Regions from separate parts of the Butyrivibrio sp. DSM 10294 genome, predicted to be linked through region 2. Evidence: riboswitches for the same ligand, from Rfam matches in the RefSeq annotation. Region 2 holds a riboswitch; the other holds the start of a gene.
What was found. A riboswitch is a leader RNA that binds a small molecule or an ion and turns the genes downstream of it on or off. The one in region 2 is predicted to bind thiamine pyrophosphate.
Positions count from the first base shown of each region.

Region 1 (11,384 bases), on a different contig from region 2:
GTTCCGCAGCACACAATAAAAACGTCCGGTGTAACAGCATCCTCGGCAAATCTCATCTCACTCTCAGCCATCTGTCCGTCATGAGTCATGAATTTATCCTTAGTCGGTACAACTCCGGGAGCAGAGGAAATGGCGCATACATATCCGAACAGCTCAGGACGCTTAAGTGTGATATAGATAGTCTCTCTGCCGCCCATCGAGAAACCTGCAAGATAGGTGTTCTCTCTGCCGGTGAGGACTGAGTAGCTGCTCTCGATATGCGGCATCAGATCAGTTACAAGATCATTGATGAAATTGTCGTAGGGAAGGCAGCTCTCGTTATCGAAGGCCGGCTTCTGATTCGGGTCTTTGGCGGCATACATGTTGGGACAAACGATGATTGTCTCCTGAATGAGGTCATCAGCTGCCATATTACCGACAATCTCTTTAATTTTATTGGAACCATCTCCGGAAAAAGAATACTCATCTCCGAAAATTCCATGAAGCAGATACAGAACCGGATATTTCTTATCTTCGCTGTAATCCGAAGGAAGAAGAATGCTGTAGCCACGGTCCATTTCGCAGGTTGTGGAATAATAGGTTCCGTGAGTGAATTCTCCATAGGAAACATCGGATCTATGTGCTTCGTAGGTTATAGGGCAACGCTCCTCAATTTGGTCGTTAAGGACAAATTCGGTGTCTGAGCCGGTTTCCGTATCCTCTGTTTTGATACCTGAGGCAAAAGAACTCATATCCTCGGTGCTGCTTGTTGAGGCAGTGTTGTTTTCTTCGCTGCTGATATTGCTGTCTTGTGTCATTTCTGTATCCCCCTGATTGATATTTTCGGATGTACTTACGGAAGTATTTCCACAGGCGCATAATGTTGCGGTCATCACAGCTAATAGAACTAAAGAACTTTTCTTTTTCATATCAAATCCCCAATCCTTTTAATCACGCGATTAGCTTAAATTATATACAATTAGCGCACTTCTTACAATTTGACATTTATGCGTTTCTATTATGTCAAAATATGATGTAAAATTAATTTATGCGTAGGGAGGGGCATCATATGGGAATTTTCTCCAAAGTTTTCCACGGTAATACAATTGAAATTGCTGCGCCTGTTTCAGGTGAGATCGTACCGATCCAAAGAGTTCCAGATCCTGTTTTTTCTGAAGAAATGGTCGGTAAAGGAGTTGCGATAATACCTGAGGATGGACGTTTTTATGCACCTGCGGACGGCGAGCTTGCGGCTTTTTTTCCGACAGGACATGCTTTCTGCGTGCTGACTAAGGACGGAGCAGAGGTTCTTGTTCATATAGGAATAGATACTGTGAAGCTGGAAGGGCGACATTTTACCACCCATGCTGCTAAGGGTGATACTGTCAAAAAAGGTCAGCTCATCGCCACGGTGGATCTTGAAGCGGTAAAGAGTGAAGGCTTCGAAATAATTACACCTGTTATTATTACTAATCCCGATAATTTCAGCAGTTTAGATAAAAAAGAAGGCAAAGTAGCACAGGGGGATGCGGCTATAATTTTGGAGAAACAGGAGGAAAAATAGTATGATGAAGTATTTGCAGAAAATTGGAAAATCTCTGATGCTTCCGGTGGCGGTACTGCCTGCAGCAGGCATCATGTACGGAATCGGCTATTGGATCGATCCTAACGGATGGGGAGCAAACAGCGTGATCGCGGCATTTCTTATCAAGGCTGCTTCTGCAATCATTGATCAGATTCCGATCCTTTTTGCGATTGGTGTTTCCGTTGGAATGGCCAGGGAACATGACGGAACCGCTGCACTTTCAGGTCTTGTTTCTTTTCTTATGATCACGACACTTCTTAGTACAGATGCGGTTGCAATGTTTAGAGGAGTTGATGCGGCGCTGGTGCCGGCGGCTTTTGGTAAGATTGGCAATGCCTTCATAGGTATTTTATCGGGAATTATAGGGTCAAGCTGCTATAATGGCTTCAAAGATACGAAACTTCCGGATTTTCTGGCATTTTTCAGCGGAAAAAGATGTGTTGCAATTGTTACCGCGGCGGTATCCATTGTGGTTTCACTTATTCTGTATTTCGTGTGGCCCATTGTTTATGCAGGCCTTGTTGCCTTTGGCACAGCTATTATAGGTCTTGGTCCCGTAGGTACCGGAATATACGCGATGCTGAACAGAGCGCTTATTCCGCTGGGACTTCACCATGCACTTAATGCGGTATTTTGGTTTGACACTGCAGGAATCAATGATCTGGGGCTGTTCTGGTCAGGTGCAGACGGCGCTGTTAAGGGCGTTACCGGACAGTACATGACAGGTTTCTTCCCGGTTATGATGTTTGGACTTCCCGCAGGTGCTCTCGCGATGTACCACACAGCACAGACCAAGAAGAAAAAAGCGGTGGCATCCCTTATGCTTGCAGGCGCCATGGCTTCCTTCTTTACGGGAATTACGGAGCCCCTTGAGTTCTCATTTATGTTCCTGGCTCCGGGGCTGTACCTTGTCCACGCGGTTCTTACGGGAATCTCGGCGATGATCTGTACCATGCTTCCCTTTAGACTCGGCTTTAATTTTTCCGCAGGTTTTGTTGACTGGTTCCTTAGCTTCAAGGCACCAATGGCAGTTAATCCATGGTTGATAGTGCCAATCGGCGCGGTATATGCCGTCGTTTACTATTTTGTATTCCGCTTCGTCATTCAGAAGTTCAATCTCAAGACTCCGGGGCGCGAAGACGAGGAGGAGACAGAAGCAACCGAGCGCAAGATTGAGCTCTCCGGAGATGATTACACCGCAATGGCTAAGATAATACTGAAGGGACTGGGCGGAAAAGAGAACATCAAGGATTTCGACTATTGTGCAACCAGAATTCGTGTAGAGACAGTGGACTATACTCTTGTGGATGAAAAGTGTATCAAAGATGCCAAAGTTGCCGGAATTGTAAGGCCCGCCAAGAATGCAGTTCAGGTCATTGTAGGCCCAAAAGTTCAGTTTGTGTATGACGAAATGAAAAAGCTGATGCAATAATTTTTATTTAATGTATTGCATTACCGTGTTAAAAGGTGTATAAAGAGTAAGACAAATTTAACAGACGGGAGCTTGTATTACAGGCTGAGAGGAAGGTGTGACCTTCGACCGATAACCTGATTTGGATAATGCCAACGTAGGGATGCCTGACAATAGGGATTTTTTGAGCGGAAGCAACCACATTGGGGGCTTCCGCTTTTTTGGTGCCCACAAAAGCAAAGCTCACCGTCTGGGAAAAGAGGAATGACATGAAGAAAAACAACTACTTACTGAGGATGGTGACTCTTGCCATGTTTGTGGCCCTGGGGGTGGTCATCTCCCCAATCCTTCGTATTGAAGGAATGTGCCCCATGGCCCATCTTATCAACATCACTTGTGCGGTGTTCCTGGGGCCTGCCTATGCTTTTGTATGCGCCCTTCTCATCGGCATCATCAGAATGTTGATCATGGGAATCCCGCCTCTGGCCCTTACCGGAGCCATCTTCGGAGCCTCTCTGTCCGGAATTTTCTACAAGCTGTCCAAGGGAAAGATCATCGCTGCTGTCCTTGGAGAGATCATTGGAACAGGAATTATCGGCTCCATCGTATCTTACCCTGTAATGACTTATCTCTGGGGAAAAGAGGGACTTACCTGGTTCTTCTATACTCCCTCTTTTATCTGCGGAACTCTGATAGGCGGAAGTATCGCATTTTTGCTGCTTCTTAAGCTGCAGCAGGCAGGAGTCCTCACTAAGATCCAGAGCAGTTTAAGAAATACTGACCCTACCGATGACAAAAAGGATAAGGTGGCATAATGGCAGATCTGATCCATTGTATAACCAATCCAATATCCATGATGCAATGTGCCAACGCAGTCCTTTCCCTGGGAGCCTGCCCCATTATGGCTGAACATCCGATGGAGGTTCGTCAAATTACAGAGACCGCATCTGCGCTCCTACTAAACACGGGCAATATTTCCGACAGCAGGATGGAGGCTATGGAAATATCCTATGAAACGGCTCTTGAGAAAAGCATTCCCATAGTAATCGATGCTGTGGGAGTTGCCTGCTCGGATCTTCGAAGGGATTATGTTTTCAAGCTTCTTAATAAGCACCCGCACCATGCAAAGTCTTTTTTGGTGCTAAAGGGCAATTATTCTGAGATCAAGGCTCTGGCGGTGAACTCTTATAAAGGAAAAGGCGTGGATGCCGATAAGAGCATCGAAGCCGGAAAAATGCAGGAAATTGCGCAGAAACTCGCAGCAGATCTTGGGACTGTGATTCTTGCAAGCGGTGAGACAGATATTGTTACGGACGGAGGCAAGACTATTTTGGTAAAAGCCGGAACGCCAATGCTTGGGCAGATTACCGGGACAGGATGTATGCTGGGGGCTGTATGTGCGACATTTCTGGCTGGAGAGCCTCGTATAGAGGCCGTGGCAGGAGCCTGTGAATTCTTCGGAAACGCCGGGGAGAAGGCATATAAAAAGCTATATGAAAAAAACGGAGAGGTAGGAGCCGGAAGCTATCTGATAGGACTTCTGGATTCCCTGTCCTTCGAAAAATATGGAGAAACCAATGAAAAGAATAGACAGTAAGGACCTAAGGCTCTACCTTGTGACCGACAGCAGCGGTCTATCCACAGAGGAGTTCCTGCAAAAGACTGAAAGCGCTATCCAAGGCGGAGCAACCATAGTACAGATAAGAGAAAAGGATAAGACCACAAGGCAGTACATGGAACTGGCCGGGAAACTTCACGAGATAACAAGGAAATACAATGTTCCTCTGATCGTGGATGACAGGATTGATGTGGCAATGGCAATCGGCGCCGAAGGAGTGCACCTGGGGCAATCTGATATGCCTGTAGACATTGCAAGGAATATTCTTGGCCCGGACATAATAATCGGAGCTACCACCAAGACCGTGAGCCAGGCATTGGAAGCCTACGACAAAGGAGCTGATTATCTTGGAGTAGGGGCAATTTACCCAACTACTACTAAGGTTAAAACGGTGCTGACAAGTGTCGAAACCCTAAAAGATATCTGCGCAGCCGTTCCAATTCCTGCGAATGCAATAGGAGGCCTTAACAAAGATAATATCGGCATTCTGAAAGGCACTCCAATAGCCGGAATATGCGTTGTTTCAGCAATCATGAAAAGTGAAGATCCCCAAAAAGCAGCGGCAGATCTCCGCAGCGCGTTTGATGAATTGGAGGAGACATGAAACAGAGAACAGTTCTGACCATAGCAGGGAGCGATTCCTCCGGTGGTGCTGGGATACAGGCGGATCTCAAGACAATGGAGGCTCTGGGAGTATACGGAATGAGCGTCATCACAGCCCTTACAGCCCAGAATACGCTGGGAGTCAGGGGCATTTCACCGGTTGAGAAGTCTTTTATCAGCTTGCAGTTGGAGACAGTCTGCAGTGATATGCCTGTGGACGCCGTCAAGATAGGAATGCTGCCGGATATAGGTGCCATGGAGGCTGTAGCTAAGGGGATAGACAAATTCGGACTTACAAATGTGGTGCTTGATCCGGTTCTTAGTTCTACGTCAGGAACTGAGTTCACTAAGGAAAATACTTATGAATATTTGAAAAAAGAGCTGTTTCCAAGGTGCCTCATCATTACTCCGAACATACCCGAAGCACAAATCCTTACGGGAAGGGACATCAATTCAAGGAAAAATGCAGAGGAAGCTGCTGCGCATATTTATGAAAGCTGCGGCTGCAATGTGCTGATAAAGGGTGGTCACAGCTCTTTTGACCAAATAGGCGTCTCTGCGGATCTGTTCTACAACAGCGATGCTATATGGATAGAAGGTCGGCGCTATGAGAATCCAAATACCCACGGCACGGGTTGTACGCTCTCAAGTGCCATTGCGTCAGGCCTTGCCATGGGGCTGGAACCTGTAAATGCCGTGATTCAGGCAAAGAAATATATTGAAAAATGCATCGCTGCATGTCTTGAATTGGGACATGGAAGAGGACCATTATACCATTCTATGCGAGCAAATTAGCTCTTTTAATGAATAACGATTGATATTTATACACATCGCAGGTATAAAGCTAAATAATTACAAAATAGGTATAAAAAAAGAAAAGGGGAAATAGATAATGAGAAATTACACAACACAGATGGAGGCAGCCCGCAAGGGAATCATCACTCCCGAGATGGAGAAGGTTGCAAGGGATGAGTACCGCACACCCGAGGAGATCAGGGACCTGGTCGCCAAAGGACAGGTCGCCATCTGCGCCAACAAGAACCACACCTGCCTTGACGCCAAAGGCGTTGGCTCTATGCTAAGGACCAAGATAAATGTCAATCTGGGAGTATCCCGCGACTGCAAGGACTACAACATTGAGATGGAGAAGGTAATGGCTGCGGTCAACATGGGAGCTGATGCTATCATGGATCTGTCTTCACACGGAAACACCCAGCCCTTCAGAAAAAAGCTCGTTGAGGAATGTCCTGTAATGCTGGGAACAGTGCCTGTTTACGACAGTGTAATCCATTATCAGAGAGACTTATCCGAGCTTACAGCCAAGGATTTTATTGATGTTGTAAGGCTTCACGCTAAGGACGGCGTTGACTTCGTGACTCTTCACTGCGGAATCACCAGAAAGACAATAGATCAGATCAAGAAGCACAAGAGAAAAATGAATATCGTATCAAGGGGCGGATCTCTGGTATTTGCCTGGATGAGCATGACAGGCGAGGAGAACCCTTTTTACGAATATTATGATGAGATTCTTGATATCTGCAGAGAGTATGATGTTACCATTTCCCTTGGCGATGCCTGCAGACCCGGTTGCCTTGCGGATGCCAGTGATGTATGCCAGATAGAAGAACTGGTAAGGCTGGGCGAACTCACCAAACGCGCCTGGGAGAAAGATGTGCAGGTAATGGTGGAGGGCCCCGGCCATATGCCGATGGACCAGATCGAGGCCAACATGAAGATGCAGCAGACAATCTGCATGGGAGCGCCTTTCTACGTACTGGGCCCCCTTGTTACCGATATTGCACCGGGTTATGACCATATCACTTCCGCTATCGGAGGCGCAATAGCAGGAGCGGCAGGGGCATCTTTCCTGTGCTATGTAACACCGGCTGAACACCTTGCACTTCCCAATGTAGAAGATGTTAAGCAGGGAATAATCGCATCCAGGATTGCAGCTCATGCGGCAGATATCGCCAAGAAGATACCACATGCCATGGACATCGACAACAAGATGGCCGATGCCAGAAAGGCTTTTGACTGGGAGGGGCAGTGGGACTGCGCTTTGGATCCGGAGACTGCCAGAGCAATCAGAGCCGACAGAGCTCCCGAATATGATGACACCTGCTCCATGTGCGGCAAGTTCTGTGCGGTAAGGAGCATGAACAAGGCTCTTGCAGGTGAGCATATTGATATTTTGTGATAAAACAGCGCACGAAAAAAAGTTAATATGTGAAATATGCATGAATAAAAGGATTTTCATACTGACATCCCGATGAGTTTTGGGTATAATGCTTAATTGAGGGGCGCAAAGCGGGGAAAAAAATCAAAGGCACAAACTAGAAGGTGGGGTACAGACATGATTTTTGCAGTTGATTTCGACGGCGCACTTAGTATGGGGCAGTGGCCTGAACTCGGGCCGGCTAATTTAAATCTTTTCGAGTTTCTTATATGGAAGAGAAAGCTCGGACACAAAGTGATCCTGTGGACCTGCAGAGAAGGCAAGTCACTGGAGGATGCAGTGGATTTTTGCAAGGACTTTGGACTTAGGTTTGATGCAGTTAATGACAACCTTCCCGAAGTAATTGAGAAATACGGCAGCAATCCAAGGAAGATCACTTGTGACGTTTATATTGATGCAAAATCCTGTTACGTGGACGAATTCGAATTCCTGGGTGATGTGAACATCGGCAGGATAGAGACGGCACTTAACAGATTTGCCGAAAAAGTGACAATGGTCGGATAACATGAAGAAAAAAGGCTATCATAATCCTTTCAAGGCACGCAGAGTCAGACAGAAAATGGAAAGAGACCGTGCCCTTCGGGCTTTTCCTCAGGAGGAGTTCGAGGAGTACTGGAAGAAACATTCTGATGAAGTGTGCAAGGCCGTGTATGAGGCATTCCTTGATACATTGGCCACAGAACGAATTTATATGACGGTTCACACCGCTTTCGGGCAGACCCAGAAGCAGGAGATTCACAAGGGAACTATCGGTAGATTCTGCGAGACAATTCCTGACAAATTTAACGGCGTCATCCTTAGAGAGATGATGCCGTCTCTTTCTCATGTCATATACAGTGTTTTACTGAACTGTGACAACATGCCGCTGGTGGACTTTATCATCACCGGTTCTGAGAAAACAATTTCCAAGATTATAATGACATATCTTCGCGAATCCAAGAAGAGCCGCGACATTGTAGACTATATCAAGCCACGTCTTTCTGAGATAGTTGTTTTTGAGCAGGTATCTCATAATCCGAGGTATATTCATGCTGCTGAGAGGCACAAAAAGACCATGGCAGCCAAGAGGCTTCTTTTTGAGAGCATTCAGACCTCAACTCCTGATGATTACACGCAGCTTTTTCCTCTTGCAAGGCAGATGAAAAGGCATTTTATACTGCATATAGGTCCCACCAATTCAGGTAAGACCTATCAGGCCATGCAGGAGCTGATGAATGCAGACAGCGGAATTTATCTGGCGCCGCTTCGTCTTCTTGCCTATGAGCAATATGAGAAGATGAACAGGCAGGGCTGTCCTTGCTCAATGATAACAGGAGAGGAGCGTATACTAATGCCCGGATCCTTCCACCAGTCCTCAACCATAGAGATGATGAACCTGGATGAAGACTGGGATATGGCCGTTATTGACGAGGCCCAGATGGTTTCCGACAGGCAAAGAGGCGGCTCCTGGACCGCAGCGATACTGGGGCTCAAGGCCTCAGTCATTCATCTGTGCGCATCTCCGGATGCAGAGAAGCTTCTGATCCGTATGATCACTTCCTGCGGAGATGACTATGAGGTTCAGTATCACGACAGGAAGACACCTCTTCAGATGGATGATGAGGCGGTGGATTTCAGATTCCCCGAGGACGTCAAGAAGGGCGATGCACTCATCGTTTTTTCCAGAAAAGATGTACACAGCGTTGCCGCAGAGCTTCAGGCCAATGGCATTACCTGCAGCATTATCTACGGATCTCTTCCTTACGACGTGCGCCACAGGGAGGCCGGTAAATTCGCAGACGGCACCACAGATGTGGTAGTTGCAACAGATGCAATAGGAATGGGTATGAACCTTCCCGTAAGACGAATTGTCTTTTTACAGACTATCAAGTATGACGGGGTAAAAGAGAGACCGCTCACTCCCTCAGAAGTCAAACAGATAGCCGGAAGAGCAGGCAGGTACGGTCTGTACGATACGGGCTACGTGACTTCCTACTATGATTATGAGGTAATTGAGAAACTCCTTGAACACAAGCTGATTCCGCTTAATACAGCTATGATCAACATTCCGGAGCAGTTTCTTGAGAAGGACGGCAAGGTCTCCACTATTCTTGAGCTGTGGAACAAGATTCCCGCAGCTGAGTACTATGACAAGGGCGATATCGATGAGAAGATCAAACTGGCAAGAGCCCTTGAAGCCATTGACGACAACAGGGAGCTGATCCGCAAGTTCATAAGGATTCCGGCAAATACCGATAACAAAGAGATCTTTGATATATATTCCAAATATTATAGAGCCCAGGCTGAAGGAGAACCGGTGGATCTGCAGGAGACAATCCGGCAGTTTAACACTGCCTTCGCTGATCCTGAATTCAGACAGTCGCTCCAGACACTTGAGACCTGTAGCGCAGTCTTTGATTTCCTATATTCCTATACGAGGCTCTTTGGAGATGAAGAGGATCTTCCTCAGATCCTGGAGACCAAGAGAGCAATCTCAGAGCGAATCTTCGAGATTCTGGACCTTCAGAAGCTTAGCATGAAGTCCTGCATCTACTGCGGCAAAAAACTGAAATGGTCCTATCGTTACACCATGTGCCAGGAGTGCTACAGGAAGCATAAGTATAGGAAGTATTCGTAAAAGAAGAAATTGTTGTTCAAAGAAGTCCATATTTTAGAAATGTAAACGCTTACAATTGCATTGTTTGCCATGCTATGATTTTTTCAAGGTTATTTGTGTTTGTGAAAAAAATGTAGAATGGAGGATTTGGGAATATGAAAAACGCAATTGTAGGACAATCCGGCGGACCGACAGCAGTCATCAATTCTAGCCTCGCAGGTGTATTTGAGGCAGCTAAGAACCGTGGCGCTGCCAAGGTGTACGGAATGTGCAACGGAATTCAGGGTTTTCTTGAGGACAGATATGTTGATCTTACTGAGATTTTTAAGAAGCCCATCGATATCGAGCTTCTTAAGAGAACGCCCTCAAGCTACCTTGGAAGCTGCCGTTACAAACTCCCCGAGCTTGGCGCTCCGGGGGCTGAAGAAGTATTTGATACAATCCTTGAGAAACTTGAAAGGCTCAATATCGGATACTTCTTTTATATTGGCGGAAATGATAGTATGGATACTATAAACAAGCTGGCGGCCTATGGCAAGGAGAAGGGGAGTGATATAAGATTTATCGGCGTTCCCAAGACCATAGACAACGACCTGACCGTGACGGATCATACTCCCGGTTATGGCTCAGCTGCCAAGTATATTGGCGTAGTAATGAAGGAAATCATCAGAGATGCTACGGTCTACGGCACCAAAAATGTAACGATCGTTGAGATAATGGGCAGAAACGCCGGGTGGCTCACTGCATCAGCTGCCCTTGCCAAAGACTACGACTGTGAGGGCGTTGATATGATCTGCCTTCCAGAGGTACCTTTTAATGTGGACAGATTCGTTGAAAAGGTACGCAGAATACAGGAAAAAAAGAACAGCATCGTCATTGCGGTTTCTGAGGGTGTTAAACTTGAAGATGGCCGTTATGTCTGCGAACTCTCTGATGATGTCCGCGCTGTGGATGCCTTTGGCCACAAGAGTCTTACAGGAACAGCGCGTTTCCTGGCTAATACCGTCGCAAGGAATCTTGATACCAAGACAAGATGCATCGAATTATCAACATTACAGCGCTGCGCAGGTCATCTTGCCAGCCGCACTGATATTACAGAGGCTTATCAGGTGGGCGGAGCAGCAGTGAAGGCAGCTTTTGAAGGTCATACAGGAGAGATGGTGGCCCTTAAGCGAATCTCCAATTCACCTTATCAGTGCACTACTGAGCTTCATCCCATCTCAGAGATAGCTAATCTGGAGAAAAAGGTTCCCATTGAATGGGTGAATGAGGATCATACAGGAATGAAGCAGGAGTTCATAGACTACGCATATCCTCTGATCCAGGCAGAGCTTACTCCAATTTTTGTTGGAGGAC
Region 1 covers NZ_JANSWL010000033.1:369-11,752, forward strand. Annotated here, with positions in the region: gene NXH67_RS00850 (alpha/beta hydrolase) at 1-797, opposite strand, end outside; gene NXH67_RS00855 (PTS sugar transporter subunit IIA) at 1,049-1,543, shown strand; gene nagE (N-acetylglucosamine-specific PTS transporter subunit IIBC) at 1,545-2,996, shown strand; TPP riboswitch at 3,053-3,157, shown strand; gene thiW (energy coupling factor transporter S component ThiW) at 3,245-3,790, shown strand; gene thiM (hydroxyethylthiazole kinase) at 3,790-4,572, shown strand; gene thiE (thiamine phosphate synthase) at 4,553-5,197, shown strand; gene thiD (bifunctional hydroxymethylpyrimidine kinase/phosphomethylpyrimidine kinase) at 5,194-5,991, shown strand; gene thiC (phosphomethylpyrimidine synthase ThiC) at 6,089-7,393, shown strand; gene NXH67_RS00890 (hypothetical protein) at 7,550-7,936, shown strand; gene NXH67_RS00895 (helicase-related protein) at 7,938-10,049, shown strand; gene NXH67_RS00900 (6-phosphofructokinase) at 10,184-11,384, shown strand, end outside.
Region 1: it holds a riboswitch for thiamine pyrophosphate, as region 2 does, so the genes downstream of both, thiW (energy coupling factor transporter S component ThiW) here and thiT (energy-coupled thiamine transporter ThiT) in region 2, are expected to answer to the same signal.

Region 2 (11,384 bases):
ATTGCAGTTCCTCTCCTCTTCTCCGAGGAAACAGATCTTGTCCTTGGCTGTAATGGTAACGCTCTTAAGGCGAAGCTTCTGATCGTTCCTAAGGATATCAAAGGCTTCCTCGGCAACGGTCCTTGTTATGGTCTTGGCTGTCAGGTAGAAGATCTTGCTGGTTTTGCCCTCACCCATAGCCTTAACGGAGGGGAAGACAGTGGAAATGGTCTTGCCGGTACCTGTGGGGGCTTCGAGAAAGAGTTTTTTGCCATGGACGATAGTTCTGTAGACACCGGCGGCGAGATCCTTCTGGCCCTCTCTGTAGGGGAAAGGGAACTGAACAGCCTTGATCGATGAAGTCCGGAGGGTCTCCCACTCGCACTCGAAATCAGCCCATTTCCTGTACTTGGAGATGAGGTCAAGGAACCAGGTCATGATCTCGTCGTAGGAAAAGGACTTGTCGAAATACCTTTTTTCCTCAGTATCGATATTGCAATAGGTTATTCTGATGTTGATCTCTGGATAGTGTCTGCCCGCAAGGTACATGGCGCCGTAGCACATGGCCTGGGCAAGATGAAGGTCATCCGCCTCTCTCATTCTGGAGAGGTCTCTGTAGGTTCCCTTGATCTCATCGATCATGGGTACGTAACTGCTGCCTGGAATGAAGGACTCCTGAGATGCCTCCAGCTCAGATATTGGTTTGTCGAAATTCTTGTCGAGAATGCCGTCGGCTCTTCCCTCCACCACAAGCGCATATTTTTCCGCATCATAGCTGTAGCTTAGGGGCACCTCGGCGTGGTAGTCCGGTCCCATACTCTTTTGAATCATGCGATGGATCCTACTGCCCTCAAGCATGGCGTCGGGTGACGTCTGATGTATACGATTGTCTATGTTTCCGCTTCTTAGGATGAACTCCACAAGACCGCGGACCGATATTTTTATCTCCATTAAGTGAATGATCTCCGATGAAATGTAATAGGAGCACAACAGAAAACTCCCTATGGCACATTTTATACCATAGGGAGTCTTACTACCACTTTAAATATGAAATTGTATCTACCGATTATGCTACGGTAAGTGAATTGAGCACCTGCTCAAAGCTCTGGTCATAACCGCTGTACTCAACTGTGAGCTTCTGTGTAAGATCAAGACCGAAAACTCCCAGGATTGACTTAGCGTCTACTACGTACCTGTTATAGTATATATCTACATCGAAATTACATTTAGTCGCAGCATTGACAAAGTCCTTAACCTGTGCGGGTTTCAGCATAATATTTTTCTTAATTACGTGCCTAAACATATCTCCTACTTCCTTTCCACAAATGACCAAACGTCAACTAATTCCTATACGTAAGCGTTTAAGTAAATGCTTAGTAGAATATACCCTCTTGGCATCGATTTGTAAATAGGATTTTGTGAACAAACGGTGAAAGATTTTCGAATTTTTTTTATAGATTTTTTATACTTTATTTCGCTAATGTAATAAAAAAATGTATATATACTGTAGAAAAATATACAATGTTTTGAGATAAACTATTGCAATAAGAAGCGTTCCGCTTTAAGATGTTAAATAGTAAAAATTTAGGTAAATTGGAGTTTATCAGATGGAAAACCTTAAGATTCCCAAGAAATACGAATGCGCCCTGGATCTTCACGATACCCAGGTCGGCATCAAAACAGTAAAAGACTTCTTTCAGGGCATGCTCGCCACAAGACTTAACCTTCAGAGAGTAACCGCTCCTTTGTTTGTTACTCCCGAGTCAGGTCTTAACGACAACTTAAACGGTGTTGAGCGCCCGGTTTCTTTCGATATCCTGAACGAGAATCAGCGTCCCGCCGAGATCGTTCACTCTCTCGCCAAGTGGAAGAGATACGCACTCAAGAAGTACGGCTTCAATGTTGGCGAAGGCCTCTATACGGATATGAATGCCGTTCGCAGAGATGAGATTCCCGACAACATCCACTCCATCTTCGTTGATCAGTGGGATTGGGAGAAGGTCATCAGCAAAGAGGACAGAAACCTTGATTTCCTCAAGGAAACAGTAAGAAACGTATACAAGGTTCTCAGAAAGACAGAGAAATTCATGTCAATTCAGTATGATTATATTGAAGAGATCCTTCCCGACGATATTTTCTTTATCACAACCCAGGAACTGGAGGATATGTTCCCGGCCAACACTCCCAAGGAGCGTGAGTACTACATCTCCAAGGCTAAGGGCGCTGTCTGCATCATGCAGATTGGCGACGAACTTGCTTCCGGAGACAAGCACGACGGCAGAGCACCTGACTACGATGACTGGCAGCTCAACGCCGATATCATTGTTTACTATCCTGTTCTGGATATTGCTCTTGAGCTGTCCAGCATGGGAATCCGTGTAGATGAGAAGTCCCTTATGAGCCAGCTTGAGAAGGCAGGTTGCACAGAGCGTGCTAATCTTCCTTTCCAGAAGGCAATTCTCGACAAGGAGCTTCCATACACCATCGGAGGCGGTATCGGACAGTCAAGAATCTGCATGTTCTTCCTTAGAAAGGCTCACATCGGAGAGGTTCAGTGCTCTATCTGGCCAGAGGAGATGGTTGCCGAGTGCGAGAAGAACGGAATTAACCTTCTTTGATCCTGCCATATTGATAATGATTTGTTTGGGAAGCCCGTTTAATATGGCTTCCCATTTTTTTGCCGGTTGGTCCGGCTATTGCAGAAACGGAGATTTAATGAAAAACACAATACACCAGATAATTCAGGAAACAATTAAGCCAAGGGCAATCCTCGTTGGACTTAACGTAAACAGAAGCGATCTCGAATTCGAGAGATCCATGAATGAATTAAAAGAGCTGACCAAGGCCCTTGACCTGGAGGTGGCAGCAGTGGTGACCCAGTCCCTGTCCTCTCCCGACAACAGCACCTATATAGGAAGCGGCAAGGTGGAGGAAATCAAGGATTCCCTCGATATCTTCGATGCGGATATCATCATCTTCAATGACTCCCTCTCTCCCATGCAGCTTCGTAACCTTGAGAAAGCTCTGGACACTGAGGTCATGGACAGAACAGGCCTTATCCTACAGATTTTTGCCTCAAGAGCCAAAACAAGAGAAGCAAGACTTCAGGTTGAATATGCACAACTTCAGTACATGCTTCCAAGACTGGCCCATATGCGCACCTCCCTCTCAAGACAGGGCGGCGGCAGCGGCAGACTCTCCAACAAGGGTTCCGGAGAGAAGCAGCTTGAGCTTGACAGAAGACGCATCGAACACCGCATGGCTGAGCTAAGAAGAGAACTGGAAAACGTGGAAAAAGAGCGTGATACCCAGAGAAGCAGAAGGCTTAACTCAGGAGTTCCCAGAGTCTCTCTTGTGGGCTACACCAACGCCGGTAAGTCCACAATCCTCAACAACATGATCAGAAACTACGGAAGCGACGGTCAGGATGCGGATGAGAAGCTGGTTCTTGAAAAGGACATGCTCTTTGCTACCCTTGATACTTCCGTAAGAAGAATAAATGCCCCGGGTCACAGACCCTTTTTGCTGGCGGACACGGTAGGTTTTATCAGTGAACTGCCCCACTCCCTTGTTAAGGCCTTCAGGTCCACTCTGGAGGAGGCTAAATATGCTGATATTCTGCTGCAGGTCATCGATTTCTCAGACCCGGAGTACAGATATCATATGGATGTCACCAGGGATACTCTCACTGAGATAGGAGCAGGTGATATTCCGGTCATATATGTTTTTAACAAGTCAGACCTTGTGCAGAAGGAGCAGGAGGAGAATTCCCAACTGGTGATGGATGTTCCAAGGTCCATGGATGACAGGGTATATATCTGTGCCAAGGCTGAGGACAGTCTCGAGGAGCTGATCTCGGTGATCGAAAGAAAGCTCTCGGAGGGCGCGTCGGAGTGTGAACTGCTGCTCCCCTATTCTGAAGGCGGTATCTTAAATGCCCTGACTCAGGGCGGAAATGTACTGTCCAGTGAGTATCTTCCCGAGGGAATAAAAACGGTCGCCAGACTTACGCCTGCCGACCGCATGAAATACGCTAAATATATATCGGATTGATTGCTGTTAAAGGGCATCAGCCAAGCTGAACCTGCTTGCGGATGCTCTTTTCGTTTACCTCTGCCTTGACGCGGTTAAGTGCCTTGTGTACGGCGGGAATCAGCAGAACGATGATCGTAAGTACTGCCTCTGCTCCGATGTAGGAACCGTTGTAAAGGGATGAATAAACAACGGGATGCATTCCCTCGGGAGCGTAAGCTGCGAAGAATATCACGCCGGAGAGAACGGAGAATATGAAACGACCGAATATTCCAACAAGATATCCGATGATCATTCCGTTCTTTTTCTCATAAAAGAAACCTGCAAGGCCAAGGGCTGTGAAGGCCAGCACGTAGTCGCAGACAAGCTGAGGAACGCTGATGATATAGGGATCAACGATCATCTGGAGAAGTCCGTAGGCAAAGGCAGCTGAGATGCTGACTCTGGGTCCGTAGAGGTATCCGATGAAGGTTATGAAGAACATACTAAAAAGTGTTACGCTGCCGCCCATAGGAAGCTTGAAGAGCTTGATATTGGACATTACAAAGGCAAGTGCGATGCAAAGAGCTGAAACAGAAATCTGCTTGATGCTCATTTGGCCCTTGCCGTCCTTGTTGGTAAAATAGCTGATGGCCATGGCCGCTACCACAAAGAGAACAAACATTAAGGCATAGCCGCCCTTGGTGAGACTGTAGGTTACGTCTCCGTCTTCAATTACTTTTTCCAAAAATAAATACATATAAAAATCCTCCCCTGATGGATATCCGCTTCAGAGGAGGTTATTATTTCTTGATTGTGGTGTATCAGTCAGACTGTGTAGATGTGGTCTGTGATGTAACCGTTGCTTCCCTACGCCGGCACTATCCGGATCAGGTAATAAGGGTTAGACGCGCATAACGCATACACTCTCAGCATAGCTCCCCTAGCGGTTTATTTAGTTCATATCCATTAAACACTTGACGGGGGCTGTTGTCAAGAGGGGATATTGGTTTCCCGGAAGGGGGATCAGGGAGGGGGAGTTGTATGGGCGTGGGAGGGGGGAGGGGCGCTGAAGAATGGCAGAAATGCTCGCCGCTCTTTCGCTTGGATTTATGGCTTTGTCAAAATACCGCAGCGTATCTACGGCTCTAAACTCCGCCCGGGATGGGTTAATATGGTTACCCGGAGGTGCTGTGGCCGGGCGTCAGACAACGAGCCGTGGGCAGATACGTTGCGGTATTTTGACAAAGCTCATAAATCCTGGCGCTCTCTCACAGGCTCGCATTTCTCTCATCCTTCAGTGCCAAGCTAATGCCCCTCCCACGCCCATACAACTCCCCTCCTCCCTGAGATCTCCTGCCACCACGGATAAAACCAGATACATTACTGTCTGTTAAATCAGATGATGTAGGTGTCAAAAGTATCTTTTGACACCATATGATATTCGTGAAAATCAGGTACACATTGGTGGAGAAAAACATATAAACATTGATAACGATAATCGTATACAATAAACTTAGATGCAATAGAGTTAATCCCATTACAATAGTTATGTGCATACATAGCGAAAATACTAGCAATTAAAAAACATCATAATCAAGAGGAGAAATATTGGATAAGTATTTGATATATATGAGAAGTAAGCTGAATAGAGATACTTCAAAGAGTGTAACGCCGGGCACTTACATGGTTTATGGGGTGGTGGGGGCACTTTTTGCGTTGGCGCTGACAGTGCTGTTTAATGCGCTTGGGCTGGTTGAGGCTGAATCATATCAGAAGGTGGCTAAGTCGCAGTTTGGTGTTTTTGAGTCGCCGGTTATGATGATGCTGTTGTACTGCGTATTTACTCCGATTGTGGAGGAAGTAGTGTTCAGGTTCGTTATTTATAACAGTCTTAATTATGCAATAAAAAAGGACCTGTGGGCCCTGATGTTGTCGTCTTCGCTGTTTGGGATCTATCATATGAATCCGGTGCAGGGGGTGTATGCATTCCTGATGGGAGTGGTGATCTGTTATTGCTATCGCAGGTCGGAAAGTATTTTTGTCCCAATAATAGTACATGCCAGCGCTAATCTGATAGCACTGGCATACACCATTTTTTTCTTATGAGGGGTTTACAACTATTTGTGCATTAGTCCACCGGAATTGTAGAACTGTATTCAGTTTAACAGCAGATTTGTCAGATAACTTATCAGATATTGCGGGCGATATGCGTAAATTGCTCAAAAAAACCGTCTTTTGGGGTGACCAAAAACCGGTTTCCAATAAGCTAAGTAACCATGCATTCCGCAACCGTTTCCACGTTATCAGTTTCCAAATATAACAAAAATGTTCACAAAAAAATCACATATTTCCTTGGTTTATTATGCTATTTTCACATCAAAATCCCATTTTGTTACATTTTACGCAATATTCAGAGGAATCACAGTTCCGAATCTGAAGGAATAAATATATATCTCCTTTACTTTCTTGCCTGTGGCTGCTTCCAGCGCTCTCTTGTAGTATTGGAGCTGTATGCTGTAGCGCTGTACCAGTTCCTCTTCGGTATCCACTCTGTCGGTCTTGTAATCCATGAGAACGATGTCGTCGCCCTCAAAGAACCAGGCGTCAACGATTCCCTGTATAAGAACTGTCTCCTCAGGCGGGAACTTGGAGTCCAGGTCAGCTGCGGAGATTCCCATCATGAAGGGCTTCTCTCTCATGAGATTACCGGTTCTGTAGGCCGTGGCCATACGCTGTCCCAGGGATGAACCCAGGAATCTGGTGACATCTGCAGACCAGACAGACTGCGGGTATTCCGGCGGGATCACTTTTTTGTCCGCCAGATCCTTCATCCATACATAGATTCTCTTGGATATGTTGTCCAGATCTGTTCCCTTCATCTTCCTTGTCTTGGAAGGTTCAACGTCATCGAAGATCTCTGCCGCATTATCAGTAAGCTTCTTATCTCCGAAGATATTCTCGTCCAGAAGCTCCATGATCCTGTGATAGGCGGTACCTCTGTCAGCTCCGGACAGGCGCTGTATCACCGCGGTCTTAACGTCAGCCGCGCCTTCTGTAGGAGCCTTTGCTACATCTTCCATATCGAAGGGCACCTCAATGGCATCCTCATCTATGAACTCAGCTTCTGTACCAAAGACCTCTCCCATTTCCTCGAGAAGGTGCTTTTTGAGCTCTGTAACGGTGGTCTTGGTGTATAGTCCCTTAAGATTCTCAAAGGCATATCTGCTCTCAAACTTATCCTTAAGCCTCTGGGCCAGCTCCTGATCAAAGCCCTCAAGGACGCCTCTTTTCAGCTCTTCCTTACGTAGATTACCCATCACATCGGCGATTATCATATCACGGCGAAGGTCTTCATCCTGAAGAGCAGTAACGCAGAAGGCAGGAAGGTCGCCTTTTTTATCAATGAATTTGACGTAGGTTTCCTTGTCTACTCCAAGCTTGTCCAGTGCTGCCTCGAAGCTCGGATGGGCAAGTACGGCGGGAAGTGTCCAGTCATAATAGCTCATGGCACCAAACCTTGCGGAAAACGGAAGGCGCACAGCTGCCTGATTCAGAGGCATCTTGTTAAGAGCCTTGGCAAGCTTATCTCCAAGTCCCTTGACGGAAGCTGTCATAATGAGCTTCTCTTTGGCTCTGGTAAGGGCTACGTAGAATATTCTAAGCTCCTCTCCAAGGCTGTCTTTGGTCATCTTGTCGGCGATAACAAGGCGCTTCAAGGTATCGTATTTGAGCCTGTGCTCCAAATCGATGCACTTTACTCCAACACCAAGATCCATGTCTGAGATAAGATCTCCCTTGGTGTCCCGCATGTTAAAGCGCTTACTCATCCCCGCTACAAATACAACGGGAAACTCCAGACCTTTACTCTTATGAATACTCATGATGCGGACAACATCGGCGTTCTCATCGATGATTCCCGCTTCGCCGTAGTCCACCTGAATGAGCTTAATGTGTTCAATATATCTGACAAAATGGAATAGTCCCTTGAAACTACTCTTTTCAAAGGTCACGGCCTTGTTAAGAAGGAGCTCAAGGTTGGCCTTTCTCTGATTTCCGCCGGGAAGAGCTGAAATATAGCAGTCAAAGCCTGTCCTGTCGATGATGTACTCCAGAAGCTCATGAACGGGAGTGTACACCGACATCTCCCTTAGCTCCTCGATGAACGTGATGAAGCTTCGGAGCTTGGCTGTGAGAGCATCCTCATCAGAGCTGCCTGCAAGAAGCGCCTTGATGGCTCCATGCATGGAATCCTGCTCTCTGGCCTTATCGTTTCCATTTATCATAACCCTTACCCGGGCCAGTTCCTCGTCGGAGAAACCTCCGATCACGGAGTGCATGACGCTGACAAGGGGTATATCCTTGGTGGGATTATTAAGAAGTGACAGGAGATTTAGCATCACCGCCACTTCGTAGGCTTCGAAGTATCCGCTCTTTGACTCCACGTAGGCAGGGATCTGCTGGCTCTCAAGTATTCTCTTAAAGCAGGTATCCCAGCCGCTGGGTGACCTTAACAATATGACGATATCCTTGAACTGCAGGGCCGGATTCTCCTGTCTTAAGGCATGGATCTTCTCGGCTATAGCAAGAGCCTCTTTTTCCCTTGCGCTGTAACCCTCAAAATCTGACAGATCGTGGAACGCTTCCGGTTCTTCCTGCGCTGCGGATACTACGCCTTCCATAGCTCCATCCTCGGGATCGTATCCGCCTTCCTCGTAGTCCTGCCCGCTGCCCTCCTCGGCTGCGGAAGCAGATGGAATATCCACCAGAAGTAGCTCCGGGGTAACGTCGTAGTCCGGCTCTCCATAGGCATCCTTTGCACCGAAAACAAGCCTGGCATCCGCGTCGTACTCAACGCCTCCAAGGTCTTTTCCCATTATTCTGTCAAAAATGTAATTGGTGATATCAAGAACCTCTTTGCGGCTACGGAAGTTCATGTGAAGGTCTATTCTTCTGTTTTCCGAAGCCCCATCCTTTACAAAGGTGCCAAGCTTATCCATGAAGATCTCAGGCCTTGCCAGTCTGAATTTATAGATACTCTGCTTGACATCGCCAACCATGAAGCGCTCTGAGATATCCGGCTTTTCCCCGGAGATGGACTTAAGGATCAGCTCCTGAACGTTGTTACTGTCCTGATACTCATCGATAAGTACTTCTCTGAAGAAGTTCCTGTATTCAAGGGCTACAGCCGTCGGAGTGCACATCTCTATTATTTCTTCGCAGGTCTTTCCGCGAGAACTCTCCTCATCAGGGTGATCTACGAGGATCCTGAGGGCAAAATGCTCCATGTCTGAGAAATCTATAAGGCCCTTCTCACGCTTTTTTTCATCAAAAAGAGCCTTGAACTTCAGCGCCAGTCTGCAAAGCTCATGTACAGCAGTGCTGCAGAGTTTCATCTGATCAAGAACGGTGCCGGCGGGCAGTGCCAGATACTTCTCTATAATTGTGTTTTTCAGCTTTTTCTTTACGCTGTCCCTGATGTCCTTGACGTTTTTCTTCTTGGACTCGGAGACGGTGTCATCCTTTTTCCTGGATAGGGTCTGGAACTGAATGACTCTTACTGCGTCAAAGAGTTCGTCGTAGGTCTTTTTCCCAAGGACAGCTTCAAATTGCTCAATATCGTTCTGAATATTGTCACCGTACTGATGAGGGCCGTCGGGATCACAGCAGATCTTCTCAGCCGCCACCAGGTCATCTCTGCACTCGGCGAGCATCCTTAAGATGGTGTCCACGCAGTCCTGCACCCAGGGAAGACTGTCGAACTCGCCTTCACAGTCGTAGTCCTTCATTCTGTCGTTGATGTAGTCCTCGGGCCAGGGCATACTCATGGCGAAGTCGTAGAGCTGCATAATATAGCTGATTGCGGCCTCATCACTGCTGCCAACGCCAAAATAGTTCATGACGTAGAGGAAATCCGGATTCTGCCCCTCAAGGGCCAGTGCATACTCTTCCTCCAGCATGTCCTTCATGACTTCTTCCTGAACAAGCTTGAGCTCACCCTCGTCGCCTACACGAAATGAAGGGTCCAGGCCGATGTTGTTGAAGTTGTTCTTGACTACGTACTGGCAAAAAGAGTCTATTGTGGTGATCTTTGCGTTGTGGATAAGGGTCTCCTGCTTCTGAAGGTGCTTGTTGTCAGGTTCTTCCTGAAGCCTCTTCTGAATAGCCAGAGTGATCTTCTCCTTCATCTGGGAGGCTGCGGCCTTGGTGAAGGTCACCACCAGCAGATGGTCGATATCAAGGCCTGCCAGCACCATCTGAATGATACGTTCGACAAGCACCGCTGTTTTGCCGGAGCCGGCAGCTGCGGATACCAGTATATTGGCGTTTCTTTGGTCTATTACCGCCTGTTGTTCCGTTGTAAATTTAATTGCCATATTGTTTCACCTGTTATCAGTTGTTATTATCCGTAAATTCGCTGCGAATGGCATCAAGCGCATCCTCGTCCTTCATGGCCAGCTTCCTCTTGGAATAGCCGGGGATCCTCTCGTCGTAGCCGCAGACGGACTTGTAATCGCAATAGGTACAGGAGCTCCTCTGCCCTGCCTCGTAAGGGTTAACGGTTATATCTCCGTCCAGTATTCTCCTGCCAAATTCCCTTATCTTCTTGTTCACATATTTGGAAATGCAGGCGTAATCCTCATTGGAGACTACTGAAGACTCCTTGGCGTAGTCACCGTTTTGCTTGAGCCTTACGGGGATGACGTCAGATTTGGCTTCAAGTCCCTCGTGAAGCATCTGAACCACGTCCGGATCTGCATTTACAAGGCCTGTGGTGCGAAGTTTGGCCCTTATAAGTTCATTGATATCATCCGGTTGCAAGTCTTCCTGCCCCGGGACGATGGGATCGTCTACATGGTAGTACAGGAGCGCCGCAGGGACGATTTCCTTATTTGGATTTTTATTTTTTTCTGCCGCCAGGGCAACATTCATATACATTACTAACTGAAGCGAAAGCCCGTGGTAGAGCGATGCGATGCTAAGTTTCTTTCCTCCGGACTTAAAATCGATGACCTTGACATATACGTGCTCAGGATCTTCGTACAGATCAATCCGGTCAATCCTTCCCCTGAGGTGCATTTTTTCAATAATTTCAGTCTTTTCTTTCTCAGAAAGGGTTACGTTGATCTCCTCTATATCTCCGGCTTCCCGGAAGTTCATCTCCACGAAGGCAGGCTCAAAGCGGCCCTTGGAGATCTGATATTTTAAGGTATCAACCGTTCTTGAAAGAATGCGATGAATACGCTCTATCAGGTACTGATTTCTGGAATTGCTGTAAAGAATTGTATTTCCGTATTTGTCAGCACATGTTATTAAAGCTTGTTTTAATATCGCATCCGATTCCTCTTTGGATATATTCCTGAAATCGATCTTCCTGGTGATAATCTCCCCTG
Region 2 covers NZ_JANSWL010000081.1:82,749-94,132, reverse strand. Annotated here, with positions in the region: gene NXH67_RS12650 (ATP-dependent DNA helicase) at 1-930, opposite strand, end outside; gene NXH67_RS12645 (HPr family phosphocarrier protein) at 1,046-1,252, opposite strand; gene asnA (aspartate--ammonia ligase) at 1,587-2,597, shown strand; gene hflX (GTPase HflX) at 2,695-4,032, shown strand; gene thiT (energy-coupled thiamine transporter ThiT) at 4,049-4,750, opposite strand; TPP riboswitch at 4,841-4,945, opposite strand; gene NXH67_RS12625 (CPBP family intramembrane glutamic endopeptidase) at 5,623-6,099, shown strand; gene addA (helicase-exonuclease AddAB subunit AddA) at 6,393-10,367, opposite strand; gene NXH67_RS12615 (PD-(D/E)XK nuclease family protein) at 10,384-11,384, opposite strand, start outside.